4 regions of the Bradyrhizobium sp. USDA 4369 genome follow, and region 4 is predicted to be linked to each of the others. Evidence: predicted binding sites of a transcription regulator. Region 4 holds the regulator's gene; each other region holds the start of a gene.

Region 1 (3,206 bases), 4.2 Mb from region 4:
TTCGCCGCGACGTCGACGGTGCCCTGCGCCAGCGCCAGGATCGCATTCTCATGGCTGCCGGTGAACACGACCTTGCTGAAATAGCCGTCGGCATTGGTGATGCCCATCTTGTTCAGCTCGAAACGCGGCACGTTGTTGCCTGAGGTCGAGTTCGGATCGACCAGGCCGAGATTCTTGCCCTTGAGGTCCTCGACCTTCTGATACGGGCTGTTCGCCTTGACGAAGAACACCGAGTAATAGCCCGTGCTGCCGTCGGCGTTGATGTCGTTGGCGAAGGCGTCGATCTTGACACCAGTCAGCCGGGCGCGGGCGAACGAGGCCGAGCCATAGCTTGCGATGTGGATATTGCCGGCGCGCTGTCCCTCGATCACGGCTGCATAGTCGTTGGCGATGCGCAGCGTGACCTTGGTACCGAGTTCCTTGGACAGATAGTTCACGAACGGCGTCCACCGCTCGGTCACACCGGACGCATTCTCCGCCGGAATGACAGCAAAAGTCAGCTCCGGATACTTCGCCCTCCAATCTTCAGCGGAAGCAGAAGCGGTGAACGCCAGCGCGGCGACGCCCGCGAGAATGATGCGACGATTGATCATGAATTGCCCTCTTGTTGCAGTAAGTAACAGACCTCGTCCTGAGCACCTGCGGAGATCCGAGGTCGCAGAAAATTCCCGTCGTCAGGCCACGGCCGCTTCGCCGAGCGCCGGCACGGTTGCCGCCGGCGCCGGATGAGCCGCTCCCATCACCTCGTCAGCCTCGAGGTCGTAGAGTTCGCGCGCAATCTGCGCCGTCAGGGCCGCGGGCACGTCGTCGAACACGACCCGCCCCGTGGCCATGCCGATCAGGCGATCGCAATAGCTCCGCGCCAGATCCAGCGAATGCAGGTTACAGATCACGGTGATGCCGAAATGCTTGTTGATGCGCAGCAGCGCGTCCATCACGATCTTGGTGTTGCGCGGATCGAGCGAGGCGATCGGCTCGTCGGCGAGAATGATCTCGGGATTCTGCACCAAAGCGCGCGCGATCGCGACACGCTGCTGCTGGCCACCGGACAATTGATCGGCGCGCTGAGCGGCCAGCGGGGCCATGTCGAACTGCTCGAGCGCCGACAGTGCCATGGCGACGTCCTCCGCCGGCCAGAGCTGCGCCAGCGAGCGCCACGACGGAATCTCGGCCAGCCGCCCCATCAGAACGTTGGTCAGCACGTCGAGCCGTCCGACGAGATTGAACTGCTGAAAGATCATGGCGGAGCGGGCGCGCCACTGCCGCAACTCGCGACCGCGCAGCGCGGTCACGTCGAGGTCCTTGAAGAGCACGCGCCCGGAGGTCACCGGGCTCAGGCGATTGATCGAGCGCAGCAGCGTCGACTTGCCGGCCCCGGATCGGCCAATCACACCGACGAAACTGCCAGGAGAAATAGAGAATGATGCGTTGTCGACCGCGGCTTTCGTGCCGAAGCGGCACGTCAGGCCATCCACCACCAGCATAGAATTCTCCAGACGCCTCGCTTTGTCGCTATCGCTAGCGTCCGGATTCTACAGATATGTGACAGTCGCGCTGCGCTGCGACGATCATCCACACATCGGGCGTCATTCAGACGTCACGCACCCGTCATAATGAAGCGTCCTCCACCGCAAGGTACCGCAGACAGAGTGCGAGATGGCCGGCAAATCACTTTCGACCGAACCAACCGTTGATCCCTCGGCCAAGCTCCAGGACGTGAAGCTCGGCATCTATTGCGAGGTCGGCGCCCGCACCATCCTGCAGGAGGTGACGATGGGCGACTATTCCTACGTCGTGAACGACTCCCAGATCACCTACACGACGGTCGGCAAGTTCTGCTCGATCGCGGCGATGACCCGGATCAATCCCGGCAATCACCCGATGCACCGCGCGACTCAGGCTCACTTCACCTATCGCGCCAGCGCGTATTTTCCCGGCGAAGCCGACGATGCGGAGTTCTTTGCCTGGCGCAGGGAGCATCACGTCGAGATCGGCCACGACGTCTGGATCGGGCATGGTGCGATCGTGCTGCCCGGGCGCAACATCGGCACCGGGGCCGTGGTCGCCGCAGGAGCCGTGGTCACCAAGGATGTGCCGGCCTATACGATCGTTGCTGGCAACCCGGCCCGGCCGATCAGGCGTCGTTTTCCGCTCGAGATCGAGCAGCGTCTGATGGATCTCGCCTGGTGGGATTGGGACCACGAGGCGCTGCGTCGGGCGCTGCCTGATTTCCGGCGGCTCGAGATCAGCGCCTTCCTGGACAAATACGAAGCCGCTCTCGACGGCGGCCGCGCGCTGCGGCAGAGTGCCACCCCATGACCGACATCTCGATTTCCAACGGCCGTTGCCTGATCGGCTCCGACCTCGTCGAAGCATCGCTGATCGTCGCCAATGGCGAGATCGCCGCGATCGAGACCCGCCGCCCGCCATCGGGCATGGCAATCGACGCGCGCGGATTGACCGTGCTGCCCGGCATTGTCGACATCCATGGCGATGCCTTCGAGCGGCAGATGATGCCGCGCGCCGGCGTCGATTTTCCGATCGACGTGGCCCTGATCGACAGCGACCGGCAGGCTGTCAGCAACGGCATCACGACGGTGTTTCATGCCACGACGTGGTCGTGGGAGCCGGGCCTGCGCAGCGCCGGAAATGCGCGTCGCCTGCTCGAAGCGATCGAAAGCCTGCGGCCGCGGCTTGCCGCGGACACCCGCTTCCATTTGCGCCACGAGACCTACAATCTCGACGATGAGGACGAGATCCGCCAGCTGCTCGCGGCGCGGCGCATCGACCTGTTCGCCTTCAACGACCACATGGACTCGACGGTCGCGAGCCTCGAAAAGCCGCATAAGCGTCAGCGCATGATCGACCGCACCGGCCTGTCCGGCGATGATTTCGACCGCCTCGTCGTGCGCATCGCCTCGCGCGGCGACGCCGTTCCGACGTCCATTGCCCGGCTGGCGGAAGCCGCGCGCGCGGCCGGCGTGCGGATGTTGTCGCATGACGACGACAGCCCGGAGATGCGCAAGGCGTTTCGCTGCCAGGGCGTGACCATCGCCGAATTTCCGGTCAATGAGGAGACGGCGCGCGAGGCCGCCGGCGGCGGCGATGCGATCGTCTTCGGCGCGCCCAATGTGGTCCGCGGCGGCAGCCATACCGGCTGGACCAAGGCGAGCGACATGATCGCCAAGGGCCTGTGCTCGGTGCTG
Region 2 (3,206 bases), 1.9 Mb from region 4:
AATTCCATCTCGCGCCACAATCGTCCGTCGTGCTTCCGCATGGCAGCCTTCGTCTCTGGCGAGGGCTGCCATGACCTGACGGGTTTGCACCGGTGCCTCGGCAATGCTTAATGATCGCGAGTTCAATTCAACCTCGCGACATCCGATGACACCTCAATTTGCTCCCGGCGCCATGGCCGGACTTCGCGTGATCGATCTCACGCGTGTGCTCGGCGGCCCCTATTGCACGCAGATCCTGGCCGATCACGGCGCCGACGTGATCAAGGTCGAGCCGCCCGCCGGCGACGAGGTGCGCGACTGGGGTCCGCCCTTCCATGACGAGGACGCGGCGTATTTCGTCGGCATCAACCGCAACAAGCGGTCGATCGGCCTCGACCTCGCCTCGGACCGCGGCCGCGTGGTGCTGCTGAAGATGCTCGAGACCGCCGATGTGCTGATCGAGAACTTCAAGCCGGGCACGCTCGAGAAGTGGGGCATCGGCAGCGATATTCTGCGCGAGAAATTCCCGAAACTCGTGCACTGCCGCATCTGCGGCTTCGGCGCCGACGGGCCGCGCGGCGGCAATCCCGGCTATGACGCCATCATCCAGGCGATGACCGGCATGATCGCCGCGACCGGCTCACTGGAAAGCGGCCCGATGCGCATCGGCGTGCCGCTGGTCGACATCACCACCGGGCTCTATGCCGCCATCGGCATCCTGATGGCGCTGTCGGAGCGGCAGCGCTCGGGGATCGGCCAGTTCCTCGAAGTGACATTGTACGAGACCGGCCTCGCGATCATGCATCCGCACACCGCGAACTACTTCATGCATGGCAAGCCGCCATCGCTGACCGGCAACGAGCATCCCAATCTGGTGCCCTACACGATCTTCCCGACCAAGACCGACGACATCTTCATCGGCGTCGGCAATGACGGCACCTTCCGCAAGCTCGCACGCGAAATCGGCCGCCCCGAACTCGGAACCGACCCGCGCTTCGCCCGCAACAGGGACCGGGTCGCCAACCGCGAGGCGCTGCGCGCGGAGCTTGCCGCGGTATTCAGCCAGTTCGAGGCCGAGCCGCTATGCGACCGGCTGCTCGCGGCCGGCCTGCCCGCGGGTCCGGTGCAGAAGATCGATCAGGCCCTGACCAACCCGCACACGCTCTACCGCGGCGATGTGATCGAGAAGGACTGGTACAAGGGCGTGGCATCGCCGATCCGGCTCGAACGCACCAAAGCGAGCCTCCGCGCCACGCCGCCGACGTTCAGCCAGCACGCCCAGGAGGTCCTGGCTGAGTTCGGCTACACGCCGGGAGAGATCGAGGCGCTGCTGGCTGAAGGAACTGTTTGCGCCGAACGCAAGCGCTGACCACGGCCACATCGGAGCGATCGCCGCGTCGCAACAGGACGCGGTGATGACTCGCTGGATTTACCGCTGTTCAACGACGCATCTCGCACGGCTTTCGCATGCGGGAGCCGCCGTCTATACATTCACATAACTGTCATCTGGCGCTGTTAACGGCCGCAAACGACGATGACGTTCATGGGAGGTATATTTTGATGTCACTTCGCCAATTCGCTGCTGCCGCCGTGGTCACGGCGACCTTTGGTTTCGCTGTTTCTCCCGCACACGCGGTGACTGAGATTCAGTGGTGGCACGCCATGACCGGCGGCAACAACGACATCGTCAACCGGCTCGCCGAGGAATTCAACGCCTCCCAGAGCGACTACAAAGTCGTGCCGACCTTCAAGGGCGCCTATCCGGACACGCTGAATGCCGGCATCGCCGCTTTCCGCGCCGGCACCGCGCCGCACATCCTGCAGGTGTTCGAAGTTGGCACCGCGACGATGATGAGCGCCAAGGGCGCGATCAAGCCGGTCTATGAGCTGATGAAGGAGGCCGGCGAGCCGTTCGATCCCAAGGCGTATCTGCCGGCGATCACCGGCTACTACTCGACGTCGAAGGGCGACATGCTGTCGTTCCCGTTCAACTCGTCCTCGATGGTGATGTGGATCAACAAGGACGAACTGAAGAAGGCCGGCGTCGCCGAGATCCCGAAGACCTGGCCCGAAGTGTTCGAGGCGGCGAAGAAGCTGAAGGCGGCCGGACACGACACCTGCGGCTTCTCCAACGCCTGGGCATCCTGGGCCAATATCGAGCAGTTCTCGGCCTGGCACAACGTGCCGATCGGCACCAAGGCCAACGGCCTCGACGGCTTCGACACGGTGCTCGAATTCAACACCCCGCTGCACGTCAAGCACCTGCAGAACCTCGTCGAGCTGCAGAAGGACAAGACCTACGATTATTCCGGTCGCGGCAGCGCCAGCGAGAGCCGCTTCGGCTCCGGCGAATGCGCGATCTTCCTGACCTCGTCGGGCTATTACGCCACCGCCAAGAGCACCGCGAAGTTCGACTTCACCTCGGCACCGATGCCGTACTACCCGGATGCGCCGGGCGCGCCGCAGAATTCGATCATCGGTGGAGCCTCGCTCTGGGTGATGGGCGGCAAGACGGCGGACGAGTACAAGGGCGTGGCCAAGTTCTTCACCTTCCTGTCCGACACCAACCGCCAGGCCAAGCTGCATCAGGAATCCGGCTATCTGCCGATCACCAAGGCGGCCTATGAGAAGACCAAGGCGGACGGCTTCTACGACAAGAACCCGACCCTTCAGACGCCGCTGAAGGAGCTCACCAACAAGGAGCCGACCGAGAACTCGCGCGGCCTGCGCTTCGGCAACATGGTGCAGATGCGCGACGTCTGGGCCGAGGAGATCGAGGCGGCGCTGGCCGGCAAGAAGAGCGCCAAGGACGCGCTCGATTCCGCCGTCGCCCGCGGCAATGCGATGTTGCGCACCTTCGAGAAAACGGCCAAGTAGAGCTGTCCTTGAGACGTCCCCTCCGCCCGGAGGGGACGTCTCGCTTCTCTCCCTCGCGCGGCGCACTGCATGGAAAAGTCGGTCGTCTTCAACGGCAAGCTCTTGCCTTATGTGCTGCTGGCGCCGCAGCTCGCGATCACGCTGATCTTCTTCTATTGGCCGGCCAGCCAGGCGATCTGGCAGTCCTTCCTGCGCGAGGACGCGTTCGGCCTCAATTCCGAATTCGTCGGCCTCGAAAACTATCAGGGCCTGTTCGCCCAGCCGGAATATTACACCGCCATCGGCACGACCGTCGTGTTCTCGTCGCTGGTCACCGTGCTCTCGCTCGGCGTCGCGCTGCTGTTCGCCAC
Region 3 (3,206 bases), 7.6 Mb from region 4:
CGCCCTGTCTGCGCGCATCGTCAGAAGATCCGGCTGAAGATGACGTAGAGCGAGCCCGACAGCAGGACCGCCGCCGGCAAGGTCAGGACCCAGGCCATCAGCAGGTTGCGCACCGTGGCCATCTGCAGGCCGGAGCCGTTGGCCGCCATCGTGCCGGCGACGCCGGACGACAGCACGTGGGTGGTCGACACCGGCAGGCCGAACACATCGGCCGCGCCGATCGTCGCGGCGGCGACCAGCTCGGCGGAGGCGCCCTGCGCATAGGTCAGATGCGATTTGCCGATCTTCTCGCCGACCGTGACCACGATGCGCTTCCAGCCGATCATCGTGCCCAGGCCCAGCGCGATCGCCACCGCGATCTTCACCCAGTTCGGAATGAACTTGGTGGCGCTGTCGAGCGAAGCCTTATAGGCGTTCAGCGTAGCGACCTCCTCCTTGTTGAGGTCGTTCTCCTTGTCCTTCATCAGGAAGCGGATCGCCTCCGAGGTCAGGTACATGTCGTTGCGGGTGTTGCCGACGGCTTCCGCCGGCACCTTGTTCAGCGAGCCATAGGTGCGGACCTGGTCGCCGACATCCTTCACCAGCACGGCGAGGGACGGATAGGTGCCCTCGTTGATCTTGCGCTGCGCGACGTAGAGAGTGACCGCAGGACGGGGATCGCCGATCACATTATGGCCGGCGGCCTTCGCTGCGATCACCTTGGAGGCGGCCTGCGAGGTCTCCTGGAATTTCGCGATCTGCGCCTCGGGGAGCGTGCGGTTCAGCGCATAGGCGGTCGGCACAGTGCCGATCAGGATCAGCATGATCAGGCCCATGCCCTTCTGGCCGTCATTCGAGCCATGGGCAAAGGAGACGCCGGTGCAGGTCAGGATCAGCAAACCGCGGATCCAGATCGGCGGCGGCTTCGGGCCTTCCGGAGCGGCGTAGAGCGCGGGGTTGCGAACGAGAAACTTGAGCAAATAGAGCAGCGCAGCGGCACAGATGAAACCGACCAGCGGCGACAGCAGCAGCGCATAGCCGATCTCGGTCGCCTTGCTCCAGTCCACGCCGGACGTGCCGTCGCGGCCGCGAAGGAGAGCATTCGCCACGCCGACGCCGATAATCGACCCGATCAGCGTGTGCGAGGACGAGGCAGGCAGGCCGAAATACCAGGTCCCGAGATTCCACACGATGGCGGCAATCAACAGCGCGAACACCATGGCGAAGCCGGCGCTCGATCCCACCTGCAGGATCAGCTCAACCGGCAGCAGGGAGACGATGCCGAACGCGACCGCACCGCTCGACAGCAGCACGCCGAGGAAATTGAAGAAGCCGGACCACATCACGGCGAACTCGGCCGGCAGCGAATGCGTGTAGATCACGGTGGCCACCGCATTGGCGGTGTCATGGAAGCCGTTGACGAACTCGAACCCGAGCGCGATCAGCAGCGCGACGAACAGCAGCATGTAAGGCAGGTATGTCGTCACCTTCACGCCGGTGGCGTCGACGTCGACATAGATGCTGTAGGCGACGAACAGCAATCCTGCGGCGAGGACGCCGAAGAAGAGGATCATCGTCAGCGGGTTGAAGCCCTTGTCGAGATTCGGCCGTCCGGCCGGCTGAATTGGCCGTTCGTCGCCGACCGATTGATTGACTGTGATTTCGGCCATGTCGCTCCCCATACCGCTCCACTTGGAGCCCCATAGTGGAACGAAGATTTGAAGCGTGGATGACATGCGCTCGCAACAGTGTGAGCGGATAACAAATGATCGGGTCAATAAGTCGTCACGGTCAGATCGTATAATGGTGCAGTCGTATCACGCTTGCGCTCCGTCGATCAGCAGGCGCAACAAAACGATGCAAATTTCGGCAACGGAGCGCAAAATGACCCAGACCATACGCAACAAGAGCTGGGCGGAGCTGCAGGTCGGCGACAACTCAGCGATCGAACGTACATGCGCGGTGCAGGACCTGATCCTGTTCGCCCATGTCTCCGGCAACACCAATCCGATGATGCTGCCGGACGGCAGCGCCGACCATGGTTCGAAAGAGGTCATTGCGCCGTCGATGTGGGTCGGATCGTTGATCTCGGCCGTGCTTGGCAACGTGATGCCCGGTCCGGGCACGCTGTATCGCTCGCAATCGCTTGATTTCAAGAAACGTGTGCATGTCGGCGACCGCCTGCGCATCACGGTGACCTGCTGCGAAAAGCGCGAGGCGCCGGTCGCGGTGTTTCGCGCCGAGATCACCGACCAGGCCGGCGATCTCGTCTGCACGGGGATCGCCGAGGTCGATGCGCCGACAGTGTCGATCGAGACGCCGGTGCGCGAGCTGCCGGCGCTGATCGTCGATCATGCCGATCATTTCGCCAAGCTGGTCGATCTCGCTGCGCAGCTGCCGCCACTCAAGACCGTCATCGTCTGTCCTGAAGACCGCAACTCGCTTGGCGGCGCCCTGCTCTCCACCGACCGCGGCCTGATCCACCCGGTGCTGATCGGTGATCCCGATCGCATCTCGGCCGCGGCGCGCGAGATCGAGGCCGACATCAGCGGCTGGACGCTGGTGCCGGAGACCGACCACCGTGCTGCCGCCGCCCGCGCCGTGGCGATGGTGCTGGCCGGCGACGCCCATGCGGTGATGAAGGGAGCGATCCATTCCGACGAGCTGCTGGCGGCGGTGGTGAAGAAGGATGGCGGGCTGCGCACCAATGGCCGGATCAGCCATGTCTTTGCCCTCGACGTGCCGACGCTGGACGAGATCCTGTTCATTTCCGACGCCGCCATCAACATCGCGCCCGACCTGATGGCGAAGGTCGACATCGTCCAGAATGCCATCGATCTGGCACGTGCCTGCGGGCTGGACCGGCCGCGCGTCGGCGTGCTGTCGGCGGTCGAGACCATCAACCCGAACATCCCCTCGACCTTGGACGCCGCGGTGCTGTCGAAGATGGCCGAGCGCGGCCAGATCAAGGGCGGCATCGTCGACGGTCCGCTGGCGATGGACAATGCCATCGACATGGAAGCTGCAAAGACCAAGGGCATCGCCTCGCTGGTCGCCGGCCATGCCAACGTGCTGATCGTACCGAACCTCGAGGCCGGCAACATGCTGGCCAAGGAGCTGACCTTCATCGCTCGCGCCGAGGCCGCCGGGCTTGTGATCGGCGCGCGCGTGCCGCTGATGCTGACCAGCCGAGCCGATAACGACCGCGCGCGGCTCGCCTCCTGCGC
Region 4 (3,206 bases):
TCTCGGAAATGGTCCCGGCCGCCGTCGCCGCGGCAAGTTGCTCGCGCGTGAGCGCTGTGACCGTCACCGGCCGCGAAGGCAGCGCGTCCTTCAGAACGATCAGGGCCCAATCGGCGCGCGAGCGGTCAAGCGACCATTTGTCGTGCTGGATCGGCACGAAGTCCGGCGCCACGATCAGCTTGTCGGCAATCGACGAGGCTGCCGGCGTGCCCTTGTTCATGCCGGCCAGGAAGTGGACGTTGCCGGGACTGACCTGGGCGACGCCGTTGAAGACGCAATGCGCGGCCGTGAGCACCAGGCGCGGCGCCACCAGCGTGCCCGTGCACGAGCCACCCGTGCTGTATTGTGCCACGGTGACGACACCGATCGATGACGCCGGCCACGCCGTGGGATCCACGACCTCGCCGATATGCCGGTCGAGCCCGAGCAATTGCTCGGGCCGCGGATTGGCAATGCCTGCTTCGGCCGTTTCCGGCTTGGGCCGCCAGGCGGCGATGGCCTGCTCCGCCTGTCGACGCTGCGCCTCGCTCAGCGTGACTCGCTGGACCTCGCGGCCGGCGGACCGCACGCCATTTCGCCCCGCCATGACCAGCCAAGCATAGCCCTGCGCGACATCCTGCGCGACCACCCGCCCGTCGAGCATCATCAGGCCGAGCATATATTGCGACTGGGCGAAGCCCTGGGCCGCTGCGCGAGAAAACCACCGGCTAGCTTCGCCATGATCGCGGGCGACGCCTTCGCCATTGTAATAGGCGACGCCGAGATAATGTTGCGCGACGGCGAGGCCCTGATCCGCCGCCTTCCGGTACCAGGCCAGCGCCTCGGCGGGGTTGCGCGGCACACCCCAGCCGAACGCCTGCATGAAGCCGACATCGAACTGCGCCCGCGCATCGCCCTTGGCCGCCAACGGCATCAGCCGCCGCATCGCCATAGCTTGCTGGCCATTGGCCGCCGCGGCCACGGCATCCTCGAGTTCGGCGGCCGAACCGGGCACCATGCCGGCGAGCCACACGGCTAAAACGAGAGCAATTGTCCTGATCATCGCGTCCGCGGCATCCCGGTCATCATGATGGGGAGACCAGCAGACGGGATCAAGACGGCAGCCCCATGGCCGCGCGCAAAACGGCTGCCGCGGGCTTACGCCTGCTCGCTCTTGGCGAAGCGGTCGTCGAGCGCGTAGCCGGCGCCGCGCACCGTGCGGATCGGATCCTGCTCGCGGCCCGGATTGAGCAGCTTGCGCAGGCGCCCGATATGGACGTCCACGGTGCGCTCGTCGATATAGATGTCCCGGCCCCAGACGCTGTCGAGCAACTGCTCACGACTGAACACGCGGCCCGGATGCTCGAGGAAGAATTCGAGCAGGCGGTATTCGGTCGGGCCGAGATCGATCGGCCGGCCCGAGCGCGCCACCCGGCGCTTCTCGCGGTCGAGCTCGATGTCCCCATAGGACAGCACCGTCGCCAGCCGCTCCGGGCTCGCCCGCCGCAGAAGACCCTTCACCCGCGCCAGCAGCTCAGGGACCGAGAACGGCTTGACGATGTAGTCGTCGGCCCCGGTCGCCAGGCCGCGCACGCGCTCGCTCTCCTCGCCGCGCGCGGTCAGCATGATGATCGGCAGCTGCTTGGTCTCGGGCCGCGTCCGCAGCCGGCGGCACAGTTCAATGCCGGACAGGCCCGGCAGCATCCAGTCGAGCACCACGAGATCGGGAACGCGCTCCTTCAGCCGCGTGTCGGCCTCGTCGCCACGCCCCACAGTCTCGACCTCATAGCCCTCGGTCTCCAGATTATAGCGCAGGAGCGTGGTCAGCGCCTCTTCGTCTTCCACCACCAGGATGCGCGCAGTCATATCGAACGAGTCTCTCTCAGTTGCCGGGGACCGTGGTGGCGAAGCTCGTCATGTCGCCCTTCGGACGCTTGTCGACCATCGCCTGGCCCTCGATCATGTAGAACACCGTCTCCGCGATATTGGTCGCGTGGTCGCCCATCCGCTCGATATTCTTGGCGCAGAACATCAGATGGATGCAGAACGAGATGTTGCGCGGATCTTCCATCATGTAGGTCAGCAGCTCGCGGAACAGCGAGGTGCAGATGGCATCGACCTCCTCGTCGCCCTTCCACACCGCCATCGCAGCCGGCAGATCGTGCGCGGCATAGGCATCCAGCACCGACTTGACCTGCGACTGCACGAGATCCGTCATGTGCTCGAGGCCACGGATCAGCTTGAGCGGATGGAAATCACTTTCCAGCGCCGCAACCCGCTTGCCGATGTTCTTGGCGAGGTCGCCGATGCGCTCGAGATCGGTGGCGACGCGCATCGCGCCGACGATCTCGCGCAGGTCGACCGCCATCGGCTGCCGGCGCGCGATGGTCAGCACGGCGCGCTCCTCAATGATGCGCTGCAGCTTGTCGACCTCGGCATCGGCGGCGACGACCTTCTGGCCAAGCGCGACGTCGCGCCGAACCAGCGCGTCGACGGAGTCGACGATCAGCCGCTCGGCGAGACCGCCCATCTCCGACACGAGCCGGGTCAGATCCTGCAGATCGCTGTCGAACGCCTTGGCGGTATGTTCACTGGCCATGATGATCTCCTGAAGGCAATGATGCTGTCGGCGTCAGCCGAACCGGCCGGTGATGTAGTCCTGGGTCCGCCGATCGCTCGGCGAGGTGAAGATCTTGCTGGTGTCGTCGAACTCGATCAGCTCGCCGAGATACATGAACGCGGTCTTGTCGGAGACACGCGCCGCCTGCTGCATGTTATGGGTCACGATCGCGATCGTATAGTTCTCGGAGAGTTCCTGGATCAGCTCCTCGACCTTGGCGGTCGAAATCGGATCGAGCGCCGAGCACGGCTCGTCGAACAGGATCACTTCGGGCCTGACAGCCACGGTACGGGCGATGCACAGGCGCTGCTGCTGGCCGCCGGACAGCGACAGGCCGGAGGCGTTGAGCTTGTCCTTCACCTCGTTCCACAGGGCGCCGCCGCGCAGCGCCTTCTCGACCCGGTCGTCCATCTCGGACTTCGAGATCTTCTCATAGAGGCGGATGCCGAAGGCGATGTTCTCATAGATCGTCATCGGGAACGGCGTCGGCTTCTGGAACACCATGCCGACACGGGCGCGCAGCAGGTTCAGGTCGAGCTTGGGGTCGAGAATATTGGTGTTGTCCAGCATCAGCTGGCCGGTGGCGCGCTGGCCCGGATAGAGATCG

The links. The regulator PhoB, encoded in region 4, activates phosphate uptake and scavenging genes when phosphate is short. The targets are predictions, from matches to a motif close to TGTCATNNANCTGTCAT.
Region 1: phnC (phosphonate ABC transporter ATP-binding protein) is a predicted target of PhoB. The motif match lies at 1,596-1,612, and genes of this name have one in related genera.
Region 2: ugpB (sn-glycerol-3-phosphate ABC transporter substrate-binding protein UgpB) is a predicted target of PhoB. The motif match lies at 1,469-1,485, and genes of this name have one in related genera.
Region 3: ACVIJ6_RS36845 (inorganic phosphate transporter) is a predicted target of PhoB. The motif match lies at 1,698-1,714, and genes of this name have one in related genera.

What each region holds. Positions count from the first base shown of each region.
Region 1 covers NZ_JBSRYH010000001.1:4,782,723-4,785,928, reverse strand. The annotation lists gene phnD (phosphonate ABC transporter substrate-binding protein) at 1-593, opposite strand, end outside; gene phnC (phosphonate ABC transporter ATP-binding protein) at 675-1,484, opposite strand; gene ACVIJ6_RS21620 (chloramphenicol acetyltransferase) at 1,657-2,319, shown strand; gene ACVIJ6_RS21615 (alpha-D-ribose 1-methylphosphonate 5-triphosphate diphosphatase) at 2,316-3,206, shown strand, end outside.
Region 2 covers NZ_JBSRYH010000001.1:2,424,120-2,427,325, reverse strand. The annotation lists gene ACVIJ6_RS11025 (CaiB/BaiF CoA transferase family protein) at 146-1,348, shown strand; gene ugpB (sn-glycerol-3-phosphate ABC transporter substrate-binding protein UgpB) at 1,540-2,856, shown strand; gene ugpA (sn-glycerol-3-phosphate ABC transporter permease UgpA) at 2,926-3,206, shown strand, end outside.
Region 3 covers NZ_JBSRYH010000001.1:8,132,038-8,135,243, forward strand. The annotation lists gene ACVIJ6_RS36840 (transporter) at 1-18, opposite strand, end outside; gene ACVIJ6_RS36845 (inorganic phosphate transporter) at 21-1,649, opposite strand; gene ACVIJ6_RS36850 (bifunctional enoyl-CoA hydratase/phosphate acetyltransferase) at 1,864-3,206, shown strand, end outside.
Region 4 covers NZ_JBSRYH010000001.1:552,242-555,447, forward strand. The annotation lists gene ACVIJ6_RS02560 (trypsin-like serine protease) at 1-1,042, opposite strand, end outside; gene phoB (phosphate regulon transcriptional regulator PhoB) at 1,138-1,845, opposite strand; gene phoU (phosphate signaling complex protein PhoU) at 1,862-2,578, opposite strand; gene pstB (phosphate ABC transporter ATP-binding protein PstB) at 2,612-3,206, opposite strand, start outside.